2 regions of the Arthrobacter sp. KNU-44 genome follow, and region 1 is predicted to be linked to the other one. Evidence: riboswitches for the same ligand, from Rfam matches in the RefSeq annotation. Region 1 holds a riboswitch; the other holds the start of a gene.

Region 1 (11,962 bases):
AAGCTGGGTCAGGGCGCCAGAGCCCATGAGCCCGAGGAGTTCGGCTTCGTGCAGGATTCCGCGGACAAGGGAGCTGAACCGTCGAGACATCCGGGGCTGGGCCCATTCCGCGCGTTCCATGACGGCTTCGGCGTTGAGCACAGGAGCCTTGCCGTCCGCTGCTTCTACTTCGAGGGTGAGCTCTTCGAGGATCTCCAGGATCCGTTTGCGGACCAGCGGGGCGTCAGGGCGTTGGGCCTCGGCGGACAGGGCGTTGATGGAACTTGCCGGAGAACCGGATCGGGGTGCCGTGGTGGCAGGCCCGGGGAGGGTTTGTCCCACGAGGGAAGGAGCGCGCTCGCTCGCGAGCCAGGCGTTGACCAGCCAGAGCCACTGTTCCTGGCGGGGGAGCGTGAGCCATTCCACCGATGGCGGTTGCACCCAGGTGGAACTGTCCACATCGAGCCGCAACAATCCTGACAAGGCACTGAGCTCGAGGATCAGGGCGGTCTCGGACAACCCCATGCGAAGGCTATCGGCCAGGCGTTTGAGTTCACGCACGCCGACCCCTCCGCTGCGCAGGGTAACCACCGGCTGCTCGCGGACCGCGTACAGGAGTTCGCCCACCAAACGGAGTACTTCGGCGATGGCACCCATGGCGGCATTCCGGCGCAGGGCAGCACTCGTCTGGCCCAGCTCCGGTACGGGAGGCTTCAACGTGAAGTGGTCTACGATCGCGCCACCGCGCAGGGACAGTCCGACGCTGTGCGGGAGCTCAACGTGGCCGGCGTCCAAGGGGACAAGTAATCCGCGGGCCAAGAGCCAGTCCACGGGACCGACGTCGCGGCCTTCATGGAGCACGGAAGCCTTGCGCTGGGCCTGGGGAACGGCGCCCATGGCCCAGTTGCCGAACTTGTTCAAAAGGGGACGCGTCCGCACAGGTCCCTCGGACAGGATGTGCTGAAGGTTCTCCGGCGTCGATGTCCAACGTTGCAGCGCCAGCGCCGCGTCCATGGGCGTCGTGGCGGCCAGGATGTTGGCGCCGCTTTGGTGGAGTTCGGCAACGAGATGCACCACGCGCTGGGCGAAGGCCGGTTGCAGCCGCACCAACTCGGTGTAGCTACGGCCCAAACCCGCCGGGTAGATGCCGATGACGTCCTTGAGGCTGCCCACCGGCAAGTAGAAACGCTGCCGGCCTGGATTGTGCACCGTGGCCGGGGGATCGGCCCGGTGGATGAGGGCCAGTTCCTGGAGTTTGTTCAGGATCGGCTCGAGCGCGGCAAGGGTGGCGCCGTTGATGCACTTCTTCAGCCCCGCCGCCGAGACGCTGTGGCCGGTGTCGGTGTTGGTGCACAGGTGGAGCGTCTCGAGTACTTGCATCTCCGGTTTGTTGAGCCGTTCCAGGGCGCGCTGCACGCTGACCCGGGCACTTGCCCGCGCCGCGAGTGCAGCGAAGTCCGGGACCACGGGGGAGATGAGGTCCGGCCGCGCGGCAAACAGGGCCCGCAGCGAATCATCGCTGCGCGCTTCCAGTTCCTTGCTGAGCGCGCGAATAAGGGACATCAATTCAACGTTACAGCCAGCCGGGTCCGCCGTCGGGCTTTCCGGCTGCTCATTGACGACGCCGTGCCCGCACAGAGTCAACTACCAACGCGGCCATCAAAATGAAGGCGAGCGGCAGCCCGTAGAGGGCGGTGGACGTGACCCAGGCCGGTGCCACTCCACCGGCGAAAGCGACCGCCATCACGGCAGCGACGGCCGCCAGGGAAAGGACTGCGACGACTGCGGCAACGATGGTGAGCGGGCGGCGGAAGTCGTGGGGAATCATGGAAGCAACGCTAACAGTCCCGGGCCGCATCCCCGGTTCCAGGCCAGGGCGCAGTTCCGTTGCGTACAAAAGGCGGCAGGACCTGCCTGTGGGGGTCTCAAAGCGCGAATCCGCTGCCGGGCAGGATAACCTTGAAGCAACAGACCAACACGGTCAAGGCAGTTACCCCTATTCCCGCAGTATCCTGCGGATGCGGTGGCGCGCCGGCCGTGTCTCGCAAGTAAGAACGAAGAAGGTTGATTACGTGCCCACCGGCAAGGTCAAGTGGTATGACAAGGAAAAAGGCTTCGGATTCCTCGCAGCAGAGGACGGCCAGGAAGTATTTCTGCCCAAATCCGCGCTGCCCGAAGGGGTAGCGGATCTCAAGGCGGGCACCCGGGTTGAGTTCGGCGTCGCCGACGGTCGCCGGGGCGCCCAGGCGCTGGGACTCCGCGTGCTGGATAAGTTGCCTTCCATCGCCAAAGCCAAGCGCATGAATGCCCGCGAGCTCGCTCCGGTAGTCCAGGACCTCGTATCTGTCCTGGACAACCTCTCCGGCACGTTGTCCGCCGGTAAGTACCCTGAAGGCGCCAAGGGCAAGGCCATCGCCGCAGCCCTGCGCAAGGTTGCCGACGAGCTGGAAGCCTAAACCTGCCATGACATCAACGGCGAAACCCCGCACCGGCCTTCCTGTGTGGCGCGTCGGCAAGCCGGACGCTTTCCTGGCGGCCGCCGTCGACGTCGCCCGCAACGCGGTGGAGACCATCGCCAAGCCGGCCGAAATCGGACCGCACATTGCCGCGCGTTCCGAGGGCGAACGCGTGGTCACGCACTTGTTCGAATCGCGGCTGGCCGGCTACGGCGGGTGGCAGTGGTACGCCGTCGTGACCCGCAACTCGCGCTCCAAAGTGGTCACGGTCAGCGAGCTTGGCCTGCTGCCTTCGGAGGACTCCATCCTCGCCCCGGAATGGGTGCCTTGGGCAAAGCGCGTCCGTCCGGAGGACGAGGCGACCGCGGCCGAAGAGTTGGCGGAGGAAGCTGACGTTCCCGTTGACGCGGACGACGACGGTGGCCCCTCCGATGAGGACGTCGCCGCCTCCGGTGACGACCAAGAGAACGACGACGCCGACGACATCGAGGCTGACTAGCCCTTGGCGGACCCGGCGAGTGAATTCCCTGAAGGTGGAAACTGATGTCCACCTTCAAATCGCTCGGTGTCCTTAACTACCGCATTTGGTTCATCGGTGCCCTTATTTCCAATATCGGCACGTGGATGCAACGGACGGCCCAGGATTGGCTGGTTTTCGCCCATCTGAGCAACCACGATGCCGGCGCGATGGGCGTGACCTTGGCCCTCCAACTGGGTCCGCAGCTTTTCCTGGCCCCATGGGCCGGACTGCTTGCCGACCGCTACAGCCGGCGCAGGCTCCTGGTCATGACCCAAACGGCCATGGCGGTCCTGAGCACTGGCCTGGGACTCCTGGTGCTGAGCGGTGCAGCGCAGTTGTGGCATGTCTACGTGTTCGCGCTCCTGCTTGGCGTCGTCTCGGCACTTGACGCCCCGGTTCGCCAGACGTTCGTGTCGGAGCTGGTCAAGGATGACTATCTTTCCAACGCCGTTGCGTTGAACAGCGCATCCTTCAACGTCGCCCGCATGATCGGTCCCGCCGTGGCCGGCGTGTTGACGGTCGCGGTGGGGCCGGGCTGGGTATTCATGATCAATACCCTGACCTTCCTCGCAATGCTTGGCGCGATCCGGGCCATCCCCCTCGCCTCCTTACGCGTCCAACCCCGGGCCGCCGCTGGCAAGGGCCGCATCCGTGAGGGGCTTCGCTATGTCCGCAACCGCGCGGACATTGTGGTTGTCCTGGTCGCAATTTTCATCATGGGCACGTTCGGCCTGAACTTCGTCCTCTTCATCGCGGCCATGGTCGGCACGGAGTTCGGCATGGACGCGGGGGCATTCGGGCTGCTCAACTCGGTCATGGCGATCGGGTCCGTCGCAGGAGCATTGCTTTCCGCCCGGCGAGGGCGGCCACGGATGCGGCTCATCTTCGCGGCGGCTGGCGGGTTCGGCCTTGCGAGCGGACTGGCTGCCCTGGCGCCGAACTACACCATGTTCGCCTTGGCGCTGATTCCCTGCGGACTGTTTGCCCTGACCATGATCACGAGCGCCAACGGCTACGTGCAGTCCACCACGGAACCTGTCATGCGCGGCAGGGTCATGGCACTCTACATGGCCATCTTCATGGGTGGAACGCCCATCGGAGCACCGTTCGTCGGCTGGGTGTCCAACGTGGCCGGACCCCGATGGGCTGTGGGCGTGGCCGCCGGCGCGGGCGCCAGCACCGCCGTCGTCGGCATCGTGTGGATCATCCGCGCCCGCCAGCTGCGGCTCCGTTTCGATAGCAGCGCCCGCGGCATGCGGTTCTTCCGCATCGAGTCCCAAGGCGCCAGTGGCGCTGTTAATGAGGCTAGCGCCGTTAAAGAGGCCAGCGCCGCCCGGGATCCTCTCCCGGACGACGCCGACCAGTCCTGACTGCGGGAACGCGGCAGGTCCGTTACTTCTTCAGTTCGCCCACCACGAAGTCGATGCTGGCGAGCAACGCAGAGACGTCGTCCGGCTCGATGGCAACGAAGGTAGCGATGCGGAGCTGGTTGCGGCCCAGCTTGCGGTACGGCTCCGTGTCCACGACCCCGTTGGCGCGCAGCACCTTGGCGATGGCCGCGGCATCGATCGAGTCGTCGAAATCGATCGTGGCAATGACATTGGAGCGGTCCTCTGCCTTCGCGACGAACGGGGTGGCGTACTCGGAAGCCTCTGCCCAGTCATAGATCCGGCCTGCGGAGTCCGCGGTGCGTCCGGAAGCGAAGTCCAGGCCGCCATTCTTGTTGAGCCACTGGACCTGGGCATCCAACGTCACCAAAGTGGACAGGGACGGGGTGTTGTAGGTCTGGTTGAGCTTCGAGTTGTCGATAGCCGTCTGCAGGTCGAGGAAATCGGGGATCCAGCGGCCGCTTGCCTTGATGCGGGCCGCGCGCTCCAGGGCGGCGGGGGAGAAGAGTCCCAGCCACAGGCCGCCGTCGGACGCAAAGTTCTTCTGCGGGGCGAAGTAATAGACGTCAGCTTCGGCAACATCAACATCCAGGCCGCCGGCTGCGGACGTCGCATCCACCAGGACCAAGGCGCCGTCGTCACTGCCCTGAACCCGCTTGACCGGAGCGGCCACGCCCGTCGAAGTCTCGTTCTGCGGCCATGCGTATACGTCCACGCCTGCTTCGGCCTGTGAAACCGGCCGGGTGCCAGGCTCAGACTTGATGATGGACGAAGCTTCAAGGAAAGGTGCCTTGTTGGTTGCCGAAGCGAACTTGGAACCGAACTCACCGAAAGAGAGGTGCTGGGCCTTCTTCTCGACCAGGCCGAAGCTGGCGACGTCCCAGAACGCGGTGGAGCCTCCGACGCCGAGGATCACCTCGTAGCCCTCGGGCGCACGGAAGAACTGGCTGAGTCCCTCCCGGACGGAGCCCACCAGGTTCTTGACGGGCGCCTGGCGGTGGGAGGTGCCGAGGATCGTCGTCGAGGCGGCGGAAAGGGCCTCGATCTGCTCCGGGCGGACCTTGGAGGGCCCGGCGCCGAAGCGGCCGTCCTTGGGCAGCAAATCGGCGGGGATAGTGATGCTGTTGTCGCTCACGGGATGCTCCAATGGTGAAGTAGCGGCCTAGATGGGTCGTGGCAGGTGGCAAGCTGCCCCTTCGACTCCCCAATTCTGCCTGAAGCCGCAGGCGGGGGCAGAACCGAAGCTGTCATAGTCCGCCACGTGGAAAGCACTTGGTCGGCTGGCTCGGGTCAAGCGCCGGAATTATCCGGAGTAATTCCAAATAAGCTAAGCTTGGAGCTGGCGAAAATACGCTAGATACTGCGCTCGAGGAGCTGAGCTGGATGACGGATCTGATCGATACCACTGAGATGTATCTTCGGACCATTTTGGAGCTTGAAGAAGAGAACATCGTGGCTCTTCGCGCACGCATCGCCGAGCGCTTGCGGCACTCCGGCCCAACCGTTTCCCAGACGATCGGACGGATGGAGCGCGACGGTCTGGTGATTGTGTCCAACGACAGGCACCTTGAGCTGACTGAAACGGGCCGGAAACGCGCCACCGAGGTCATGCGCAAGCACCGGCTCGCCGAACGGCTCCTGGCAGATGTGATTGGACTGGACTGGGCCTACGTCCACGATGAAGCATGCCGCTGGGAGCATGTCATGAGTGAGCGCGTGGAACGGCGGCTCTATGAACTGCTTGACCACCCCACGGAATCGCCTTACGGCAACCCCATTCCCGGACTCGAAGCGCTGGGCGGAGTCGCGTCCCACGCCTTTACCGATGGCGTGGTCAATCTACTTGACGCGATGAACGAATACTCACCTGAAAACAGGGTCACCGTCAGTCGACTGGCTGAACCGATCCAGGTGGAGCCTGAACTTCTGGTGCAGCTGGACGAGGGCGGAATCCGCCCCGGCGCCAGGGTTTCCCTGGAACGTGTGGGGGAGTACATCTCCGTTCGCGTGCCCAATATCGACGGCGCATTGGAGCTGCCGCCCGAGGTTGCCTCGCACGTTTTTGTCACGGTCGCCTAGCTGGCCCGCCGATGCGGTTGGCAAATATAACGAAATTATTACCGCGGGGGCTTGATCCCCTATAGTTAAATACTGGCGCCGATACCAAAGCGTTACCTGATCCGAAGCCGAGTTCTGCCAGCGGATCAGGTGGATTAGTCCATTCACTGGCAGAAACGGAGGAACCACCATTGGCTGTCGAAAGACGGCCTTGGGGTGAAGTCCGTAGCGGAAGTGCAAACAGCGCAAGGCCCCTCCGGGTACCTTGCGTTTCGTGCCCTTCGCACGGACCGGGTCCACGATCTCTCTGGCCCGAATCCGACAGCTAACTTCGCAGGCTTGCCAGAGAGGAAAACCTTGACCACGCAGAACACCAGGGGCCGCAGGCGCGCGTCCGGTCCTACTGCTGTGCTGCGGAGCGCAAGCGCCGTCGAGCACGACAGGCCCCGCGATCCCCATCGCGAACTTCGTCGCCGCAAGGGTCCCTTGCGGCAGATGGCCGAGTTCGCCGCCGCAAGCGGAGCAGGACAGAAGGCCGGAGTGGCCCTTGCCGCTACAGGCCTCATCCTGACGGTCGCCTTGCCGGGCGCCGGCGCTATGACGGCCACGCCCGAGTCAAACCAAACCGCCTTGGCAGTGGGCACCCAGCCTGAGATTCCGGCCGCGGCAAGCGCCACGATCGACTTCAGCCGTGCTGCGGTTTCCACCACTGCCGATCCGGACAGCAAGCTCAAGCAGCTCCTGAGCGCGCAGTCCGTCGGCACTATCAAGACGTCGTCATCCAAGGGCACCCTGGGGGCGCCTCTCGACGCCCTGACAACGGCCTCGCCTTTCGGCTACCGCGTGAATCCCATCACGGGCGGCTTGGGAGAGTTCCATAGAGGCCAGGACTTCGTGGCCCAGTGCGGCACCCAGGTCCATGCTGCCGCGGCCGGCAAGGTCACTTTCGCCGGCTGGCATCCGTATGGCGGCGGAAACCGCATTGTGGTGGACCACGGCAACGGCCTGGAAACCACGTACAACCATTTGTCGTCCTTCAACGTCCAGGTGGGCCAGACGGTCAGCCGCGGCGATGTCATCGCATTGAGCGGCACCACCGGCGCCTCCACGGGCTGCCACCTCCACTTTGAAGTCATGGTCAACGGCGACGTCGTTGACCCCCTGGGCTGGCTGTAGCCAATCCGATGGAAGCCTCTCGCATGCTTGTCACGCTCCGTGACCTGAATGTGACATTCAATCAAAACTCATGTACCGTCTAAGACGCATCAACTTTTAGAGAGTTGATGCACTCGAGTGGATTGCCTAGCTCTGCCACTGCTCGAGGTTCCGTTCGCAAAACATCGTCTGGCAGAGGCGGGGGACCCAACTTTTGGTCATCTTCACCGATGGCCTTGGGGTTAAGTCGCACAACTTCCGAGAGGGAGAAGTGTGGCCGGATGACTCCCATCCGAATCCGACAGCTTACCTCGCGGGCATAGGGAGAGGCCTCTTAACGTGTCTTCACGCTCTACTGTTGCGCGCCACCGTGCCGCGGTCACCAAGACCAACTCGCTTGCCGTTATCGCTAAGACTGTCGGCAGCAACGCCGGTGGCGTAGGCCGTCAGGCAGCGGTTATCGCAGCTGCTTCCGGTCTGGTGCTTACTAGCGGTATCGCAGCCAACGCTGCAGAAACCAACGTCCCCCGCGAGTCCACTTCGACCTCCGCCCTGGAAGTCCAGTCCATCGCCCAAGCCAGCATTTCGGCTGACTCGTCCGTCGCCATCAAGTACGAGCGCCCGGCGGTCTCCACCGAAGCTGCTCCGGTTGTCGCAGCTCCGGTTGCCACGCAGGAAGCTGCTCCGGTTGCCACGCAGGCTGCAACGGGTGCCGCTACCGGCTCCTCGACGCTCTCTGTCACCGCTGCTGTTTCACCCGCCACGAAAGTTGCCAGCGGCAAGGGCGCAGCGATTGCTGCCGCAGCTTACGCACAGCTTGGCGTTGCCCAGGACTGCACCGCCCTGGCTTCGAACTCCCTGGCCGCCGTTGGGATCAACTTCCACGGCTGGCCGGCAGACTACCTCTCCCTTGGCCGCACGGTCAGCGCTGCTGAAGCGCAGCCGGGCGACTTGGTCTACTACCAGAACGGTGGCATGGGCATGGCCCACATCGCCGTTTACGTCGGCAACGGCATGGCAGTCCACGGCGGCTGGAACGGTGGCACCACCGCCCTTTACAGCGTCAACGTTGGCTCCGGCCCGGTCTTCATCCGCGTTGGTGGCTAGATAGCTCCGGCTACATAGCTTCACTGGAACATCCCCGCTGGTCCGCCGGCGGGGATGTTCTGTTTTAACCAGCATGCGCTAAATCACTGCTCCAGGCAGTCTCAAAGGGACGATTCGAGGAGTAGCCCCCAGGTGCGTGAAAGGTTCCGGCCATGTGTCCGGCACATGAACTTTGACCGACACCGCGCTGGAACTCCCGCAAGGATTCGTTGATCTGGCCTCCGGGTGTTTACTCTTAGGTTGTCGATCCACAGCCCGTACATGCAGAGGGCAGCCGGCCCTCGCGCCCCTGACGGGTGCGGCCGTGAAGAGGTACGTGCATGCGCACACTCGTTCTGAATGCTGGATATGAACCGCTGGCGGTAGTAACCTTCCGCCGGGCGCTGGTCCTTGTGCTCACCGGAAAAGCGAGCGTAGTGGCCGAAGGCGACGAGCCTGTCGTCGGGCCACAGGAGATTCTCGGACGTCCCTCCGTGATTCTGCTCAATCGCTACATCCGGCCGAGGTACAACACCATCACGGCGGTTACACGCCGCGGCGTCTTGCGCCGCGACGGTCACCGTTGCGCGTATTGCGGGAAAGCAGCGCACACCATTGACCACGTCCACCCCAAATCCAGGGGCGGCGCGGATTCCTGGGAAAACCTGGTGGCAGCGTGCTTGCGCTGCAACAACGCCAAGAGTGACCACACTCCGGCCGAGATGGGCTGGAAACTGAGGTTCACTCCGGCGGCGCCCACCGGGACTATCTGGCAAATCAAGGAGCTTGAGAAACCTGCGCCCGCATGGGATCCCTTCCTCCTGCCCGAATCGGCGGCCTGAACCGGAATTGAGCCTGCTTCCCGGGTAATCTGGGCGGGTGGACTTTGATGCGGTGATATTGGCGGGTGGCAAGTCCTCCCGCCTCGGCGGCGTGCCCAAAGCCCAGTTGAGGTACGACGGCGCCACCCTCCTTCAGCGTGCCGTCGCGGCTTCCCGCGGCGCCGGGAGGGTCGTCGTCGTCGGGCCGGATCCCGGCACTTTGCCGGACGGCACACTGACCGCACGGGAGGACCCGCCCTACGCCGGACCGGCAGCCGCGATCGCCGCCGGACTCCTCGCCCTAGGGCAAGACGGAGTAGCGCAAGACGGCGAAGGGCAAGACGCCGAAGGGCAAAACGGCGTGAGCCCGTCCCCGGAACACGCGCCCTGGGTCCTGGTCCTGGCCTGCGATATGCCCCTGGCGGCCGCCGCGGTTCCGGTCCTGCTTCGGGAACTTGCAGGCCACGAGGAAGCGGAAGGGGTCATGTCCGTATCCGCCGACGGCCGGAGGCAGCCGCTGCTCGGCATCTACCGGGTATCTGCTTTGCAACGGGAAGTGCTCGCAGCGGCAGAACAAGGTGGCCTGGCCAACGCCGCGGTCTTCCGACTGCTTGCTAGGCTTGATCTGCTGGCCGTGCCTGTCCCCGCAGGGTCCACCGATGACGTGGATACCTGGGACGATGCCGCGGCGCTTGGAGTGGACGGCGACGTGCCGTGACAACAGCTGTACCGGACAGTGGAGGCGGATCGTGAAGAGCCAGGAAGAAACGCTCGAGGAATGGTGCAGGAGCCTGCTGCAAGCATATGAGCTGGAAGACGTCGAGATCGACATCAACGAGATCCTGTCCCTGGCAGGCGTTGCAGCCCATTCAGTGGTCCGGCCTGCGGCTCCCTTGACCACCTTCATTGCGGGCTTCGCGGCTGGACTTGCTGCGGGTTCGGGACGAGCGACTGAAGCTGCATCGATGGATGCCGCCATGGGCCTGGCACGCACGCTCGCGAAGGACTATACGAATCCGGGAACCGACGCCGGATGACGGATGCCCCCGGGCATGTCCCGCATGCCGACCATTTGTGGGCCGAGGCGCGGCAACTTGCCTTCGATAGTGCCACGCCCATTCCCGCCGCGCCCATTGCGCTGAAGGACGCCATCGGCAGGACCTTGGCCGCGGATGTCCACGCCCTGCAGGACCTGCCGCACTATGCGTCCTCTGCGATGGATGGCTGGGCGGTCAACGGCAGCGGCCCATGGATCCTCGCCGAACCCGGCCATCGGCTGGCACCGCACCAAGCGAGTCCTATCGCCACCGGTGGCCTGATCCCGCCGGGGGCCAAGGCAGTGCTGCGGAGCGAGAACGGGGTCCTGACCACGGACGAAGATGGCTTGCCGCTGCTCGCGCTCGGCGGGAACGCGAAGCCGGGCGAACCGCGCAACGGTCAACACATCCGCAACGCGGGAGAAGAAGCTGCGGCGGGCGAGCTGCTGATCAAATCGGGCGTCGTCCTGAACCCGGCCCATCTCGCCCTGGCTGCCTTGGCCGGGCGCGATGAACTCGACGTGCTGGGCAAGCCCCTCGTGAAAATGCTCCTGACCGGCTCCGAAGTGGTGACCGCGGGTGTCCCGGTCCCCGGGCGGGTGCGGGATACCTTCGGTCCCCAGCTTGGCGCCGTCGTCGAGCTCCTTGGCGGGATCCGCGGCGAGCAAATCAAGGTGGGCGACTCCTATGAAGAATGGCTCTCGGGCCTTGAAGAGGGCGAGCCGTCGCCGGACGCGCCACCCGCCGACGTCGTCATCACCACTGGTGGAACCGGCCGCTCGGGGACCGACCACTTCCGGCGGGCCATTGCGGATCTCGGCGGACGCTTGCTGATTGACGGAATTGCGATGCGTCCGGGACATCCTGGCGTGCTGGCCGAACTGCCCGATGGGCGCTTCGTGCTGGGTCTCCCCGGCAATCCGCTCGCGGCCATGATGGTCCTCTTCACGATCGGTGCACCGCTTCTCGCGGGGCTGGGGCACAGGGCGCTGCCGGAGGTCGGCGAGGTTCCTTGCGGGGCAATGCTCGACGCCGATCCCGGACGCACGCGCTTGCTTCCCTTCAGGTTCGTGTACGGCCTGGCCGCGCCGGCCCAGCATGCGGGGCCCGGGATGATGCGCGGCCTCGCCGGTGCGGACGGAGTCATGGTGGTGCCGCCGCACGGCGTGCAACTGGGCGAGGCGGTGCCCGCTTTTCCGTTGCCGTGGGGGCCGCCGCTTCCCCTGCCGAAGTCCTCGGAAGACAAGGCCAAGAAGACTCCTGCCAAGCCGGCCCGTAAGGTTTCGTCCGGGCCGGTCGACTGGAGCGCCCTGACGGGCTGAGAGTTTCCGGTGCCGAATGGACGCGGGTGGATTAGAGAGTCAGGCCTTGCAATGATGGGGGCATGAACAGGCATGCACCCGAGCAGGACATCAACGAAGATGACCTCCAGATCCACCCACCCAAGCGCTCCGCTGCGGGC
Region 2 (11,962 bases), 360 kb from region 1:
TGCCCGTCAGGGATGATTAATCCCATGCGTCACATGGGGAACAGTGGAAAGCTAGCGATCATCTCTGCCGTGGTGTCCGCTGGTTTGCTGGTACTCCTCGCCATCACCCTTGACGAAACTGTGATGTACATCTTCCTTGGGGTCCTGGCGATCGGCTATCTGGCGTGCGTCGCCGAGGTTTTCACCCGCCGCAGGTACTTCATGCTGGTTCTCGGAGCCATCTCGACGATCTTCTTCATCGCGTTCGGAATCGCATTTCTGCGCATGTGGGGCCTCGCCTTCAACCAGGACGAGAACGCCCTGGGCAGCGCAGTGAGCACCAAAGATTCGGACATCTACTTCTACCTCGCCGCGCTTGCCGGCTGCAGCTCCCTGCTGAGTTTGTTCCTGGGGGCGGTATGGCCATCCCGCCGTGCGAAGGCGGCGGCCCGGCCTGTTGCCCGCCGGCCGGCGTCCCGGCCTGCTTCGCGTCCTTCCCCGGCACCCGCCAGGCCCGCCCAGCGGCCGGCGGCCCGTCCGGCGTCGGGGGCTGTGAAGCGCCCGGTCCAGAGGAAGCCGGCAACCCCTGCCAAGCGCCCGACGTCGGGGTCCCTTCCTCCGCGATCGCCGGCTCAGCGCAGGCCGGCACCCAAGCGCTGACGTACTTCGGGCGCCGCCAGATCCCCGGGCTTCGCGCGTCGCTGCAGCACGGCAGTCGCCACGCCGCCCAGCAGGAGGAGGCCGCCAGCCAGTTCCGCCGTCGTCGGGACCTCTGAGATGAGCAGCCACGCCGCGGTCATTCCCACCACCGGGACCAACAACGTGAAGGGCACCACGGCCGAGCTCGGGTAGAGGCTAAGCAGCCGGTTCCAGATCCCATAGCCCACCAGCGACGCGAAAATGGCGGTGTACAGGGCGCTCAAGATGGTCGCCGGCTGAAGGTTGGTGAGGGTCCCGACGACGGCGGCCGGCCCGTCCACGATCAGCGACAAGCCCGCAAGCGGCAACGGGACAACCGCCCCGGACCAGACCACCAGCCCCAGTCCCGAGGCCGCCTTGGCCCTGCGTGCGATGATGTTTCCCGCGGCCCAGGACAACGCCGCTGCGAGCACGATCATGAGCGGCACCACCGGGGCCACCAAGCTACGACCCACCGCTACGAGGGCAAGCCCTGCGACACCCAGAACCACTCCGGTCAGTTGGCGCTTGCTCGGCCGCTCACCGAGGAACCGGGCCGCCAAAAGCACTGTCAGGAGCACTTGCGCCTGGAGCACAAGCGAGGCGAGCCCGGCAGGCATCCCGAGCGCCATGCCCAGATAGAGAAGGCCGAACTGCCCGGCGCTCATAAAGAGCCCGACGCCGATGATCGCCTTCCAGCTGACGTCCGGTTTGCGGACGAAGAAGATACAGGGGAACACCACCAGCAGGAAACGGATGGCGACGAACAGCAGCGGGGGCACGTCGGCCGAGCCGCCGCTCCCGTTGCCGCCATTCCCGCTTGCGGGGTGTAGGCCAAAGTCGATCGCGACGAAATTCAGGCCCCAAAGGACGGCGACAAGGACGGCGAGTGCTGAGTGTCGGATATTCACGATTCAACTCTGACAGTCAAGAGGATGAAGCACCAGCGTTGAATTCTGCATTCAATCATGTACGTTTGCTTCATGATTGAGATTGCGGCGCTACGGGCCCTCGTAGCAGTTGAACAGCAAGGCTCGGTAGTGGCGGCCTCGGAAGCCATGGGCTTCAGCCCCTCGGCGGTCTCCCAGCAGATCAAGAAGCTCGAGAAGCAGAGCGGTGTCACGGTCCTGGAGCGGCATGGCCGCGGCGTACTGCTGACCGACCGCGGCATGGCATTGGCCGAGTACGGACGCCGGATCCTGGGCGAGTTGGAGGAGCTACAGGCCACCTTGCTCGCCGACCCAGCGAAGCCGAGCGGAGTGCTTCGGCTCGTCGGGTTCTCGACGGCCTGCCGCGGGCTGGTGGGGCCGATGCTGCGGAAACTTGGCGCAGATCAGGCTGTTGCCATCGCTTCGGCAGCGGGGAGCTCCGGGCTTGGCGGCTCCGGGCTTGAAATCCGGGTGGTGGCCGAGGACCCGCGCGAGGCCGTCCAAAGGGTCGCAACCGGTGAAGCCGATCTCGGCGTCGTGCACAACTGGCACTCAGTGCCCTTGGTGATTCCGGAGAACATGGTCCACGAGGACCTCTGCCTCGACACCGCCGACGTCCTGCTGAACTCAGCCCACCGGCTGGCCGGCCGGACCGCCGTCGAGCCCTCCGACCTGGTAGACGAACGCTGGATCAGCACGCCGGCCGGCGCCATCTGCAATGAGGCGTTGCTGGCGATCCTCGCAGGCCTGGGGCGGGTGCCGGATATCCGCATCTACGACCCCGACTTTTCCACGCACATCGCAATGGTCCAGCAGGGTGTTGCGGTGGCGCTCGTGCCCCGGCTCGGCAGGCCCGAGCTCCCCTCTGGAGTGGTGGCGGTGCCCGTGGTCAACCCGATGCAGCAGCGCCAGGTGGGAATCGTGTACCGGAAGACCATGACGGCAAGCCCCAGCATCCGCCACGTCGTGCGCTTGCTGCAGGATGTGGCCGCGGGCCTCGGGGCGGGCTAGCCCGGACTACTTCTTTGGGCGCGGAACTGCGAAGTGCGTCAGCCGTGCATCCTGGCCATCGAGTTCAGCCCACGGCTTTTCGAGTTCCATCACGGTCATGGCGCTCGTGGGGTAACGAGTTGCGGCGTCCATGTAGGCGTCGTGGTCCGAGTCGCGGGAAGCCAAGTGCATCGCGAGGTCCTGAACACCGGGCATATGGGAGAAGATCATGAGCGTGGTGACGGTTTCCGGCACATGGTTGATGACGGTCAACATGCGCTGCGCGGAGGCGGCGTACAGGCCGTCCTCGAGTTTCGGCGTCGGGGCCTTGTCCCCCAGCTCGCTGCACACCCAAGTGCAGGTCTGCCGGGTCCGCAGCGAGGACGAACACAGGATGAAGTCCGGAATCACGTGGTGCTTGAGGAGCCATTTCCCGGCAAGGGGAGCCTCCCGGTGGCCACGCTCGGCAAGGGGGCGCTCATGGTCCGGCACCCCGAGAGGCCAGTCCGACTTCGCATGCCGCATGATCACCAGCCGCTTAATGTGATGCTCGCTCATCCCCCCACCCTACTATCCCAACTGACTCGCATTTGTTGTCGTTTTGACGCCTGTAAACGACAACAAATGCGAGTCAGTTGGGTGGGCCGCGGGGAAGCGAAAGCGCCCGCCCCCTAGACAGGGAGCGGGCGCTTTGAGCTGGTTGAGACTAGATCGAGTATTCCGGAGCGGCCCAGACGATGACCTCGGGGTGCTCGTAGAAGCGGTAGCCCTGGCCGCGCACCGTGCGGACCGTGTTTGCGAGGCGCCCGAGCTTGGAGCGGAGGCGCCGGATGTGGACGTCGATGGTGCGCTCGTTGGGGACCTCTTCGGCGTTGCGCCACAGGCCCTCGAGGAGTTCATCGCGGCCCACGGTGCGGGTGCCGTTCTCGACGAGGTAGTTGAGGAGCTCGAATTCCTTGAACGTGAGGTTCAGCGATTCGCCGTCGAGGTGCACTTCACGACGGGCGAGGTCGATCAGGACGCCGGACGGGCGGGCTTCCTGGGCAGGCTGCGGGCGGAGCGCCTCGGCGCGCTGGCGGTTGCCAACGGTCGGGTCACCGAAAGTCGAGCGGACGACGTCGAGCGCGGAACCGGGCGCACTGGCTGGGGCTACCGCGACGGCGGCATAGCTCTCGGCGCCGGAAACGAGGGACTGCGCGTAGGCCCGGATTTCCTGGGCAAGCTTGGCGATGGACGTTCCGGCGGCCGCAGCGGTGTCTTCGTCGATGCCCATGTAGAGCACGAACCCGCGGGCCACATTGTCATTTGCAACGGGACGGATGGAACGGTCCGCTGGCGCCAGGACGGGCGTGGGTGCAGTCATCGGCGAGGCCTCGTTGGCGGGAACAGCGCGGAGCTGGCCATAGGAGTTGGGGTTATAGCCCTGGGGGACGTAGCCGGGCGCCTGGCTGCCACCCTGCGGTGCGGGCTGGGCGTAGGCCGGGCGGTTGCCGAAGCCGGGACGCAGGCCGGCGTTCGACGCGGCCTTATTGGCGTTACGGACGGAGATGTGGACGTATCCGGATGCAACTGACATGGATTGCTTACCTCAAAGTGAATAGCCGTCATCGCGGCTTCGAATGCTGGTCTGGTCCCCGCAATGAGATGGGGAGGGGCGCCCGACGCTGGGCAGGGGGCGAATGCCTGAAACCTCTTTGGGTCTGAAGTTAGGCATGCATTCGACAACAGCTCATCGAAAAACCAGCGGGTGCGCTGGGCTCGATCGCTGCGGCTGCAGATGCTGTTGAGTTCTTGTTCACATTTGAAGTGTGCAACGTAACAAAGGGAACTTGCAAGTAACAAAGGACCGAACCGTCCACATTTTGAGACGAATCGGACTATTGTGCCGCACATCACAATTCAGACATGTCCAAATGTGACTCGTTCTCGTTCGTCATACTGGCCTTTGTGCACGAAATATTCGAATAAAATTTGATGGAAAGATCATTCCTTGAATCTTAAGTCACGTCATGCGCTTGCCTTTGAATCTCGAGATATGAAACAACCCTTGTCCAATCGTGGGTCTGCGTCCTGTGAAAATTCTTTGGCAAATCGTCTGCTAGGTCCCTTGCAATCGCCCCGGAGACACGCCGTGCTCGCATTGGATGTCGTTTTGAAAGCCCGTAACGACATCAGCTCCGTGGGCCCACGCCGCCAGGGTTCCCTGGCCGTGGGGCCACGCCGGCGAGGGTCCCTGCCTGTGGGGCCACGCCGGCGAGGGTCCCTGCCTGTGGGGCCACGCCGGCGAGGGTCCCTGCCTGAGCTTGCGAAGGCTGGGAGCCGGTGGGGACTTGCGAAGGCTGGGAGCCGGTGGGGACTTGCGAAGGCTGGGAGCCGGTGGGGACTTGCGAAGGCGAGGGTGGCCGTGGGGACTAGTTCGTGGTGCCGGTTCCTTGGGTGCTCGAAGTGGTGGCAGTGACGATCTGGATGGACTGCGCCGTGTACTTGTCCGATTCCTTGAGCGCGGTGACCCTCACGCTGGATCCGGATTTCACATCGGCGAGGGTCAGGGTGGTGCCAGTGGTTCCGCTTCCGCGTTGCCGCATGCCCTCAGCTACCACGACGTCAGTTCCCAGCGCATAGCTGCGGGTGAATCCGTCGTCGCTCTTCACGGTCATGGAACTCGCCGAGATGTCAGTGACTGTACCCAGCTGGCCCGCCATGGTGACGTAGCTGCCGTTCTGGAGGACCACATACTCGGAGTGGACCGCAGCGTTCAGGCCGCCCATGCCAACGCCGAGCCCTCCCGGGCCTGCGTTCGTCCCACCTGGGCCGCCGAACCCGCCCTGGCCGTTCTGCCCGGCCCCCGGTCCCTGCGCGTTGGTGGTATCTGCTGCCGCGGTCCCGTTTCCGGCGGCGTAAGCACCGGCCCCTGCCGCCGCAGCCACCACGACCGCGACGCCGCCAACAATGAGCCCCTTCTTCAGGCTCCAATTCTTGAAAAACGAAGGCCGGGACTGTCCGGAGTTGTATTGCTGCGGAGCACCCCACCCGGCGGCTGGCTGCCCAGGCTGCTGGTTCACCGGCGGTTGCGGAGCACCCCACCCGGCGGCTGGCTGCCCAGGCTGCTGGTTCACCGGCGGCTGCGGAGCACCCCACCCGGCGGCAGGCTGCCCAGGCTGCTGGTTCACCGGCGGCTGCGGAGCACCCCACCCGGCGGCAGGCTGCCCAGCACCAGGCTGCGCAGAATCGTCAAGGGGGCGGATCACCGGCTGCGGGTGCCCGCTCTCCGGCTCGGAACCAAGTACGGAGGGGTTGTTTTGCTGATCCATGGTCTTCTCCATCGAAATCGAGGCTGTTTGGTCGTGCGTGTTCTTGTCCCAAACAGCGTCAGTCTCTTTGCTGTGCATTGGCTGTGTCGAACTGCAGGCTTGCCTGTGACCTGCCGCTCGGTATGGTGTCGGATTCTGCTGGAACCGGAACAACCTCCCGACAGGTGGCTAGGCTGGGACTCACAGGGTGCTCACAGCAACGGCAAAGCACTGGCAAACCGGCAGATTGGAGAGTTGTCCCATGGCATCCTCGCACTCCATGACCAATAACCTACCGCAGCTCAGCCACCCGGACGGTTCTCCAATCCGCGCCCTTGTGGTGGACGACGAACCCAGCCTCGCCGAGCTCATGAGTATGGGCTTGCGCATGGCGGGTTGGTCGGTGGCCGTGGCGGGCGACGGTCCCGCTGCGGTAAAGCTCGCCAAGGATTTCCGCCCGGATGTCCTGGTGCTGGATGTGATGCTTCCGGGGTTCGACGGCGTTGAGCTGCTGGGCAGGATCCGCGCCTTTGCGCCTGAGGTGCCTGCGCTCTTCCTCACGGCGAAGGATGACGTGCAGGACCGCATCGTCGGGTTGGCCGCCGGCGGCGACGACTATGTCACCAAGCCGTTCAGCATGGAGGAAGTCCTGCTGCGCCTGCACCGCCTGGTCCAACGCTCGGGAGTGGCGGCGATGGACACGGCCGAACTGGTTGTAGGTGACTTGACCCTGAACGTAGACACACGAGAAGTTACTCGCGGAGGCGAAGACATTCCTCTCACGGCGACACAGTTCGAGCTCCTCCGCTACCTCATGGAGAATCCCAAGCGCGTGGTCAGCAAGGCCCAGATCCTTGACCGCGTGTGGGACTACGATTTCGGCGGGCAAGCCAACATCGTGGAGCTTTACATCTCATACCTGCGCAAGAAGATCGAGGCCAACCACCCGCCCATGATCCACACGGTGCGCGGAGCAGGCTACGTCATCAAGCCCGCCGAATAGCCGGGGCTCCGAATGTCCGCACTCTCGGGTATCCCCCGTCAGACCGACCACAGCTGGTTCAATCCTTCAACCTGGCACTTGCGCACGCGCTTGATCCTTCTCTCCATGGCACTCCTCGTGGCCATTTGCGGTGCCGTCGGTGTGGTCAGCTACGCCTCCATGGATGTGTTCCTCACGAAACAGCTGGACCAGCAATTGGCGCAGGCCTCCCATGGCCGCCCGCCGCAAGGCAACCCTGGCGGCCGACCGGACCCCTTGGACCCCCGGGGCCAAAGCATCGGCACCCTGAATGCGCGTATTCTCGCAGGTCAGGTGAGCACCGATGCTGGATTCCTGTCCTCTGATGCCACCCGTGCGCCGTTGTCGCCCAGCGACGCTCGAATCCTGTCGGCGCTCCCCTCCGATGGCCGCCCGGTTGATCGCACCCTGTCCAATGGCGGCTACCGGCTGGTGGCCACCGAAACTCCCTACGGCGATGTTGTCATCACGGGGCTGCCGCTCGCCTCGAAAGAGGACACCGAGGCCTCACTCGTCTGGACCATGGTGCTGGTTTCCTTGGGCGGACTGGTCCTGATCGGGCTGGCCGGAACCGTGCTGATCCGCCGGACCATGCGCCCCTTGGAGCAGCTCTCCGACGTCGCCACGAAGGTGTCGAAGCTTCCGCTCGACGCCGGTGAGGTGGCACTCGCTGTGCGCGTTCCGGCGTCGGCGGCCCACCCGAGCACGGAAGTGGGAAGCGTCGGCCACGCTTTGAACTTGATGTTGGACAACGTGTCCAGCGCCCTAGAGGCGCGCCAGCAAAGCGAAACAAAGGTGCGCCAGTTCGTGGCCGACGCTTCACACGAGCTGCGCACTCCGCTGACCGCCATCCGCGGCTACACCGAGCTCTTGCGCATGACGGAGACGTTCACCGAGGACGGGCGCAAGTCGCTGGGCCGGGTGCAGAGTCAGTCGGAACGCATGACCACCCTCGTGGAGGACCTCCTCTTGTTGGCCCGGCTGGACGAAGGGAAGGCCCCCGAGTTCACCGATGTGGATCTCACGCAGTTGGTGATCGAAACCGTCAGCGACGAGAAAGTCATGGCCCCCGAGCACATCTGGCAGCTCAAGCTCCCGGACGAGCCTCTCACGGTCCGCGGCGACACCACTCAACTCCACCAGGTTTTGGCGAATCTGCTCTCCAACGCCCGTAAACACACGGAGGCGGGAACCACCGTGGTCACCGGCGTCATGCGCTCTGCCGACGGCAGCGCAGTGGTGACCGTGACTGACAACGGGCCGGGCATCCCGCCTGAATTCCAAGGCAGGATCTTCTCGCGCTTTGCCCGTGCCGACGCCGCCCGCTCCGGTTCCGAGGGCACGTCCGGGCTCGGCTTGTCGATCGTGGAATCCATTGTCCAGGCGCATGGCGGCACGGTCGAAGTGGCCTCGCGGCCCGGACGGACGGAGTTCGCCGTGCGTCTTCCGGCGCTCAGGACCGCCACGGCCTGAAAGGCCGCTCTGGCGGGCGCGACGCCGGTGCGCGGCGAGCGCAAGTCGACGCACCGACGTCGTGATCTCCGTTACCTAAATGTGACTTAAGTAAGATCCTCCTGTACCGTCGAATGGGTGCGCTGGATCATTCCGGCCACCGCCGGGTAGGCGCCGAGCTCTGCCACTCCCCGGTGCCCATCAGTCCAGGCAGAGACGGGGGACCCAGGTCTCCGGGCAAGCGCTCATGTTGAGCCAGCCCTAGGGGTGAAGCCGTACCGCCACGTTCCGCTGTGGCCACGGCCGGATGACCTCATCCGAATCCGACAGCTAACTCCGCAGGCGTCGAGAGGCAATCACCATGTCTGATTCAAGGAATCAGTCGCGCCCTGTTGCGCGCCACCGCGGCGAACCTGCCCGGAATAACAAGTCACGCTCCACTTTGAGGCGTGCCGCGTCGAACCTCGGCACCGGCCAGCGCATGGCAGTTGTTGCCGGCGTCGTTGCCGTGTTCCTCGGTGCAGGTGCCGCCACCCAGGCCGCCGGTCAAGCCATCAATACCCAGGACATGACCCGCACGTCCGAATCCCGCACGGCAGACCACTCAGCCACGCCGTCGGCCACAGCCACGCCGTCGGCGAGCGCGAGCCCCAAGGCCAGCGCCACGCCGACGCCGAGCCAGGCACCCGCCCCCGCTCCGGCCGCCGTCGCGGCCCAGGCTGCCGCACCGGCCGCGCCCGTGGCACCCCCTGCCCCCGTTGCACCCGCAGCTCCGGCAGCCCCGGCCGCACCCGTCGCCGTCGATGATCCCTCCGGCGCCCAGGCTTATGCCGCAAGCATCCTTCCCTCCTACGGTTGGGGACAGGGCGAGATGTCAGCCCTGATCACCTTGTGGAACAAGGAATCGGATTGGCGCACCACTGCCACCAACTCCTCCAGTGGCGCTTACGGCATTGGGCAGTCGCTGCCGGCCGAAAAGATGGCGTCCGAAGGCGCCGACTGGCAGACCAACTACCAGACGCAGATCCGCTGGGGCCTGAACTACATCAAGGAACGCTACGGATCGCCGTCCGCGGCATGGTCCTTCCACTTGGCCCATAACTGGTACTAAACCAAGAGCCACGCGCAAAATACATCGAGGTCCGTCCCTTCGGGGGCGGCCCTTTGCGTTCTTTGGCCAGGCATGTGAATTGCCACGCGGGTGGCGCATCCACAGCCACGTCACAGGTTCCGCCTAAAGCCTTCATATTCTGCAACGGCACTGTGGATACATGACGCTCATCGAATCCACCTCCGGAACCCTGAAGGACCCCGCGGTGGTGCCGCCGGGCCTTCCCATCAAGGCTAAGACCCCCGTCCAACGCAGCGGACGGCGTGCCCCGGTGGACACCCACACCGCCGTCCCCGTCCTCGATGTCACCATCCCCGTCTTCAACGAGGAGCGCGACCTCGAAGAGTGCCTGCGCAGGCTACACGGCCATTTGCGCGAATCCTTCCCGCATGGCTTCCGCATCACAGTGGCGGACAACGCGAGCACGGACAGCACCTTGAAAATCGCGGAGCGCGTGGCCAGGGAACTGCCTGAGCTCGCGGTTGTCCATCTTGAGGAGAAGGGACGCGGCAACGCCCTTCGCAAGGTGTGGCTCGCATCGCCGTCGCCGGTTCTGGCGTACATGGACGTGGATCTTTCCACGGACCTCGCCGCACTGGCGCCCCTTTTGGCGCCGCTCATCTCCGGCCATTCGGACCTCGCGATTGGCACACGTCTCACACGCAACTCGCGGGTTGTCCGCGGCCCCAAGCGCGAGTTCATTTCGCGCAGCTACAACCTGATGCTGCACTCGTTCATGGGCGCCCGCTTCAGCGATGCCCAGTGCGGCTTCAAAGCGATCCGGGCAGACGTCGCACAGCAGATCCTCCCCCACACCATGGACAACTCGTGGTTCTTCGACACTGAGCTCCTGGTCCTCGCCGAACGCTGCGGCCTCCGGGTCCACGAAGTTCCCGTTGACTGGATCGACGATCCCAATTCTAGCGTCGACGTGGTACGCACCGCCCTGGCCGACGTCCGCGGCATGGTCCGGCTCACCCGGGATCTCGTCTCGGGCCGCATCCCCATTCCGGAATTGCGAGCAGCGCTTGCACGCGGGCCGCTCCCGGCGTCGTCCCGCACCGCCGAGCAGAACCCGCGCAGCAGTCTTTTCGGACAGCTGGTCCGGTTCACCGCGATCGGCGCTGCGTCCACCCTCGCCTATGTGCTCATCTTCCTGTTCTGCCGCGGATTCATGGACCCGCAGCTGGCCAACTTCCTGGCGCTGCTCGTCACGGCCATCGCAAATACCGGCGCCAACCGGCGCTTCACCTTCGGCATCCAGGGCGGCAATCCCGTTCGGCACCACTTCGAGGGGCTGATTGTGTTCGGGATCGGCCTCGCACTCACCTCCGGGGCACTCGCCTTGGTGCACAGCACGACGACGCCGGACCGCTGGGGCGAGCTCCTCACCGTGGTCGCAGCGAACCTCGCCGCCACTGCGGTCCGCTTCCTGTTGTTCCGACTTTGGGTCTTTCGGCAGCCTGCTGCGCAGGCAACTGCACCCACCACACAAGCCAAACCTCGCACAGAAACGGCAGCATCATGACCTCCACGATCACTCCTGCAAGCACGGGCCCGGCAGGTGCCGAGCTTCCTGCCGCCGTCGGGACCGCCCCGGCACCGCCGGGCCGTCACTCGACCGGCCCCGCAACCCCCGATGCCACGCCCCGCTGGACGCGATACGCCTTTGGCCGGCAGCCCCGCTGGGTGCGGCCATCCGCTGCCGGGCTCCTCGTAGCCACCGCCTTCCTGTATCTCTGGAACCTCGCGGCCACCGGCTACGGAAACTCCTTCTACGCCGCGGCCATCCAGGCCGGCACCAAGGACTGGACCGCGTTTCTGTTCGGTTCCCTCGACGCCGGCAATGCCATCACCGTCGACAAGCCCCCGGCTTCATTGTGGATCCCTGCTTTGGCGGGCCGGATCTTCGGCTTCTCGCCCCTGAGCATGCTGGTTCCCGAGGCGTTGATGGGCGCCGCCGCCGTCGGCTTCCTCTATTTGACAGTCAAGCGGGTCTCCGGACCAGGCGCTGGCTTGTTTGCCGGCGGCGCTTTGGCACTGACCCCGGTGGCGGCGCTCATGTTCCGCTTCAACAATCCCGACGCCATGCTGACCCTGTGCCTGGTACTCGCGGCCTATTTCACTACCCGTGCCATCGAACGGGCAGGCTGGAAGTGGCTAGCCGCAGCCGGCGCCGTGGTGGGCCTCGCGTTCCTGAGCAAAATGCTGCAGGGTTTCCTGATCGTTCCAGGACTGGGACTCGCGTACCTCTGGGCCGCACCCACCCCGTTGCGGCGGAGGTTGCTGCACCTGCTCGGCGCATTGGCCGGTATCGCAGTAGTGGCCGGCAGTTATGTCGCTCTGTTCCAGCTGACCCCTGCTTCAGCACGTCCTTACATGGCAGGTTCGCAAACCAACAGTTTCCTTGAGCTGACGTTCGGCTACAACGGGCTGTCCCGCATCACCGGCTCGGGCGAAGGGACGCCCGGCGGAGGCGGCGCCCCTGCAGGGGGCGGCCTCGGCGGGTTCG

The links. A riboswitch is a leader RNA that binds a small molecule or an ion and turns the genes downstream of it on or off. The one in region 1 is predicted to bind cyclic di-AMP.
Region 2: it holds a riboswitch for cyclic di-AMP, as region 1 does, so the genes downstream of both, ACSVHC_RS08050 (aggregation-promoting factor C-terminal-like domain-containing protein) here and ACSVHC_RS06325 (NlpC/P60 family protein) in region 1, are expected to answer to the same signal.

Annotation. Positions count from the first base shown of each region.
Region 1 is NZ_JBPXNG010000002.1:1,201,256-1,213,217, reverse strand. Features, by position in the region: gene ACSVHC_RS06365 (helicase-associated domain-containing protein) at 1-1,542, opposite strand, end outside; gene ACSVHC_RS06360 (hypothetical protein) at 1,592-1,807, opposite strand; gene ACSVHC_RS06355 (cold-shock protein) at 2,052-2,435, shown strand; gene ACSVHC_RS06350 (DUF3027 domain-containing protein) at 2,443-2,934, shown strand; gene ACSVHC_RS06345 (MFS transporter) at 2,979-4,325, shown strand; gene serC (phosphoserine transaminase) at 4,348-5,478, opposite strand; gene ACSVHC_RS06335 (metal-dependent transcriptional regulator) at 5,727-6,422, shown strand; cyclic di-AMP (ydaO/yuaA leader) riboswitch at 6,549-6,756, shown strand; gene ACSVHC_RS06330 (M23 family metallopeptidase) at 6,759-7,577, shown strand; cyclic di-AMP (ydaO/yuaA leader) riboswitch at 7,723-7,890, shown strand; gene ACSVHC_RS06325 (NlpC/P60 family protein) at 7,896-8,663, shown strand; gene ACSVHC_RS06320 (HNH endonuclease) at 8,984-9,484, shown strand; gene mobA (molybdenum cofactor guanylyltransferase) at 9,522-10,181, shown strand; gene ACSVHC_RS06310 (DUF6457 domain-containing protein) at 10,213-10,500, shown strand; gene ACSVHC_RS06305 (molybdopterin molybdotransferase MoeA) at 10,497-11,822, shown strand; gene ACSVHC_RS06300 (FdhF/YdeP family oxidoreductase) at 11,885-11,962, shown strand, end outside.
Region 2 is NZ_JBPXNG010000002.1:1,560,942-1,572,903, forward strand. Features, by position in the region: gene ACSVHC_RS08010 (hypothetical protein) at 25-639, shown strand; gene ACSVHC_RS08015 (EamA family transporter) at 612-1,568, opposite strand; gene ACSVHC_RS08020 (LysR family transcriptional regulator) at 1,641-2,597, shown strand; gene ACSVHC_RS08025 (SixA phosphatase family protein) at 2,604-3,134, opposite strand; gene ACSVHC_RS08030 (winged helix-turn-helix domain-containing protein) at 3,283-4,152, opposite strand; gene ACSVHC_RS08035 (hypothetical protein) at 4,988-5,887, opposite strand; gene ACSVHC_RS08040 (response regulator transcription factor) at 6,129-6,869, shown strand; gene ACSVHC_RS08045 (sensor histidine kinase) at 6,882-8,360, shown strand; cyclic di-AMP (ydaO/yuaA leader) riboswitch at 8,525-8,698, shown strand; gene ACSVHC_RS08050 (aggregation-promoting factor C-terminal-like domain-containing protein) at 8,701-9,450, shown strand; gene ACSVHC_RS08055 (glycosyltransferase) at 9,611-10,978, shown strand; gene ACSVHC_RS08060 (ArnT family glycosyltransferase) at 10,975-11,962, shown strand, end outside.